Regions from separate parts of the Micromonospora sp. DH13 genome, predicted to be linked through region 1. Evidence: riboswitches for the same ligand, from Rfam matches in the RefSeq annotation. Region 1 holds a riboswitch; the other holds the start of a gene.
What was found. A riboswitch is a leader RNA that binds a small molecule or an ion and turns the genes downstream of it on or off. The one in region 1 is predicted to bind thiamine pyrophosphate.

Region 1 (2,196 bases):
GACGGCGACCACGAACGTCGCCGGGGCGAACCGGACCGCGAACCGGCGGCCGAAGACGCCGGCCTGCATCGAGATCAGCTTGAGATCGACCATCGGACCGACCACCAGGAAGACGAGACGGGAGGTGAGGGAGAACTGCGACAGCGACGCCGCGACGAAGGCGTCGGCCTCCGAGCAGATGGACAGCAGCACGGCGAGCACGGCCAGGGCGAGCACCGACAGCACCGGCTTGTCGGCCAGGGTCTGCAGCCAGCGCTCCGGCACCAGCACGTTGATGCTGGCGGCGGCCATCGCGCCGACGACCAGGAAGCCCCCGGCGTGCACGACGTCGTGCCGCACGGCCGCCCAGAAGGCCGCGCCGCGCGACGCCCCGTCCAGCTCGGGCCGGCGCGGCAGCCGGATCCAGTCGGCGCGGCCGAGCCGCAGCCAGAGCCACCCCATGACCATGGCGACGACCAGGCTGGCCACCGCCCGGCCGAGCACCATCTCCGGTGCGCCGGGGAAGGCGACGGCGGTCGCGGCGAGCACGACCGGGTTGACCGCCGGGGCGGCGAGCAGGAACGCCAGGGCCGCCGCCGGGGTGACGCCGCGCCGGATCAGCGACCCGGCGATCGGCACCGAACCGCACTCGCAGCCGGGCAGCACCACGCCGGCGGCGCTGGCCACCGGCACCGCGAGGGCCGGGTGCCGGGGCAGCGCCCGGGCCCAGAACGAGCGCGGCACGAAGACCGCGATCACCGCCGAGAGCAGCACCCCGAAGACGAGGAACGGCACGGCCTGCACCAGCACCGAGACGAAGACCGTCGTCCAGGTCTGCAGCCGGGGCGCGGACAGCGCGTCGGCCAGCGGCGCGCGGAACACGATCAGGAGGACCAGCAGCGCGGCCAGCACCTCGACCGAGCCGATCCGGCCGCCGAGCGACCGTCGCGGCCCGCCCGACGCCGCCTCCCCCTGGGGTACGTCCGGCCCGTCCCCGCCGCCCGGCCCCGTCGCCGGGGCCCGCCCGTCGGGGCCGGCGGGCGGCGCGGAGCTGTCGGTCGTCGACGCCACGGTCTGCTCCCTGGAGGCGGGTGAGGTTCGGCGGCGCGACACTATCGCGCCCAGCGGGCCGGGTCGATGGACGACGCCGAAACGGCGGTGACCGGGTTCCGGGATCCTCCCTCGTGAGCTGCGGAAAGATCACTTTGCCCGGTGATCTTCCCGGGTGTTAGCGTCGGGGAGACAACTTCACATCCGACAGGGGAGCGCACAGCGCTGAGAGTGCGGGCACCGCCCGCAGACCCTCGAACCTGATCTGGGTAATGCCAGCGCAGGGAGTTCGGTCGACCTCCAGCCGCGTCGACGTCCGGTGCACCGGGCGCGGCGTGCGTCTTCTCCTGGTTCGTCAAGGACTGGGAGCCACCATGAACCACACCGACAGCAACCGCTGGCGCACGATCGACATCGTGGTCGCCTCGGTGATCGCCGTCGCCTTCGGCGTCATCTTCTGGGCCTGGGGCCTGGTCTGGAGCGCCACCGAGGGGGCGTTCGCGTTCTTCCCGCCCGCGCAGACCCTGCTCTACGGGGTCTGGCTGATGCCGGCCGTGCTCGGCGGCCTGGTGATCCGCAAGCCGGGCGCGGCCCTGTACTGCGAGACCGTCGCCGCCGTCCTGTCCGCCCTGCTGGGCAGCCAGTGGGCCGGCACGGTGATCCCGCAGGGCATGGTCCAGGGCCTCGGCGCGGAGCTGGCGTTCGCCGCGTTCCGCTACCGCTCCTTCCGGCTGCCGACCGCGCTGCTCGCCGGGGCGCTCACCGGCGTCGGCGCCGCCCTGTTCGACTTCCTCGTGTGGAACGCCGAGTACGACCTGACCGGCTACCGCCTCCCGTACGCCCTGCTCACCGTGGTGAGCGCCACGATCATCGCGGGCGCGGGCGCGTGGGCCCTCCTGCGCGCCCTGCTCACCACGGGCGCCCTGGACCGCTTCCCCGCCGCCCGCGCCCGCACCCCGATCTAGCGCGCGGTTCCACATGTCGATCAAGAGGTTTGCGTCAGCCGAGCGCGCTCTCCTGACGCGAACCTCTTGATCACCGACGGCGGGCGGAGGGGGCGGGGAGGCATGGCGGTACGGGCGCGGGTGGTGTTGCGGGGGTTCGGGTGGCGGCACGCCGGGCGGCGGGCCTGGGCGGTGCGCGGGGTGGACCTGAGCGTCGAGGCCG
Region 2 (2,196 bases), on a different contig from region 1:
GTCACCTTGTCGAAGTTCGAGGTCTTCGAGGCGCCGCAGTCGGCCTTCTCCACGCCCGCGGCGGTGCGGATGCCGCCGAGCAGGTGGGTGAGGAACTCGGGCTCGACGTACGACTGCTGGGTGTGGCCGCCACCGGTGTACCAGGCCCGGCCGCCGTCGTAGTCCTGGCACCAGGCGGTGGGGTGGTCGGCGCCCATCGCGCCGCTGCCCGGCGTGTAGGACTTCTCGTCCAGGCTCGCCAGGACGTGCACGTTGGCGCGCGGGTTGGTCCGGAAGTTGTACCACTCGTCGAACCGGGACCACTTGTCCGGCAGCGTGGCCGTGGACGGGTGGGCGTGGTCCTCGACCTTGACGGTGGCCTGCTGGTTGGCGGGGTGGTTGTTGAAGTACGCCCCGACCAGCTTGCCGTACCAGGGCCAGTCGTACTCGGTGTCCGAGGCCGCGTGGACGCCGGCGTAGCCGCCGCCGGCCTTGATGTAGCGCTCGAACGCGGCCTGCTGGTCGGCGTTGAGGACGTCACCGGTGGTCGACAGCCAGATCACGGCCTGGTACTTCGCGAGGTTGGCGTCGTTGAACGCGGCGCCGTCCTCGGTCGTGTCGACGGTGAAGCCGTTGTCGACGCCGAGCTTCTGGATCGCGGCGATGCCGGCCGGGATCGCGTCGTGCCGGAAGGCGGCGGTCTTGGAGAAGACGAGCACCGAGAACGGGTCGGTGGCGGCGGCCGCTACGGGGGCCGCCAGGGGCGCCGCCTGCGCGGCGGCCGGTGCGGCCTGCGCGGGGGTGCCGGCGACCAGGCCGGTGGCGACGAGGGACAGGCTGAGAAGTGAGGAACTCAGGATGCCGCGAGGTATGCGGCGGCGGCGGGATGGAGACACTCCATGCTCCTTTTGTCCGAGCTGGACAGTGGTGGGCTCGGGGAGGACTTCGCCGCAGACCGTCCCCGGTCGGTGCGGTGCCTGGGTCAGACCAGGGCCCAGGCACCTGTAACGTCGGTGCGGGCCGGGCCCGCACCTGTCGGACCGGTACGCGAGGGGGTCGCGTACCGCTGGTCGGTGCGCGGCCACGCCAGGGCCGCTCACCGGTCGGATCGGGTGCGCGACCACGCCAGGAGCCGCGTACCGGTAGGTCGGTGCGGGCCACGCCGAGGCCACGCGCCGAAATATGTCGATCGGTTGAACAAATTAGCGCCGCTGGACTCGTTTCCGGCAAGGCGTCGGCGTGTAACGATTCGGTATCGGCGATCGACCTATCCGGCGCATGCGGAGGAATGGGGAGAAGCGGCTCGCCGGCCGGCTGACCGTGGTCTGGACCACCGGTCGGATCCCTTGGCGGATCAGCCGATTCGTCGTACGGTGACACGGACGTAACCCACGGGAGCCCGGTGTACCGGGCTGAGAGGGGGGCTGGAGCCCCCGACCGTCGAACCTGATCCGGGTAATGCCGGCGCAGGGAGGAGAGTTGCCGTGCCGTCCCTTGGGCGACTGCATCTGATCACCGACACCCGGCCGGGGCGGGACCCGCTCGCCGTGCTGCGCGCCGCCCTGCCGGTGGCCCGCGCCGAGCTGGTCGTCCAGGTCCGCGTCACCGACGACGCCACCGACCGCGAGGCGTACGACCTGGCCCGGCGGGCGGTCGCCCTGTGCGCCCCGTACGAGGCGATGTGCCTGGTCAACGACCGGCTGCACGTGGCGCTCGCGGTCGGCGCGGCCGGCGGCCACGTCGGCGCGGACGACCTGCCGGTCGCGGCGGCCCGCCGGGTCCTCGGCCCCACCGCCGTGCTCGGCGCGACCGCCCGCGCACCGGGGCCGGCCGCCGAGGCGGTGGCCGGCGGTGCCAGCTACCTCGGCGTCGGCCCCTGCCACGCCACCGACACCAAGGCGGGCCTGCCGGACCCGATCGGCCCCGAGGGGGTACGCGCCGTGACCGGGGCCGTGGCGGTGCCGGTGATCGCCATCGGCGGGGTGACCGCCGCGGCGGTGCCGGCGCTGCGCGCCGCCGGGGCGTACGGGGTGGCGGTGGTCGGGGCGCTCTCCGCCGCCGCCGATCCCGCGCGGGCCACCGCCGAGCTGCTCGGGGCGTTGACGTGCTAGCCCGCGCCGAGGTGCCAGCCCGCGCCGACGGGTTAGGAAGGGACCCTTCCTATGCAGAAAGCGTTAACAGGGGGCCCTTCCTTGCCGACGTGGCGGTGGTGGGGGG

Region 2: another riboswitch for thiamine pyrophosphate. It lies ahead of LPA42_RS24370 (thiamine phosphate synthase); the one in region 1 lies ahead of LPA42_RS20350 (ECF transporter S component).

Annotation. Positions count from the first base shown of each region.
Region 1 covers NZ_JAHWGR010000021.1:80,810-83,005, reverse strand. Annotated here, with positions in the region: gene LPA42_RS20355 (permease) at 1-906, opposite strand, end outside; TPP riboswitch at 1,229-1,334, shown strand; gene LPA42_RS20350 (ECF transporter S component) at 1,404-1,994, shown strand; gene LPA42_RS20345 (ABC transporter ATP-binding protein) at 2,097-2,196, shown strand, end outside.
Region 2 covers NZ_JAHWGR010000029.1:38,277-40,472, reverse strand. Annotated here, with positions in the region: gene LPA42_RS24375 (ThuA domain-containing protein) at 1-875, opposite strand, end outside; TPP riboswitch at 1,362-1,469, shown strand; gene LPA42_RS24370 (thiamine phosphate synthase) at 1,464-2,090, shown strand; gene thiO (glycine oxidase ThiO) at 2,180-2,196, shown strand, end outside.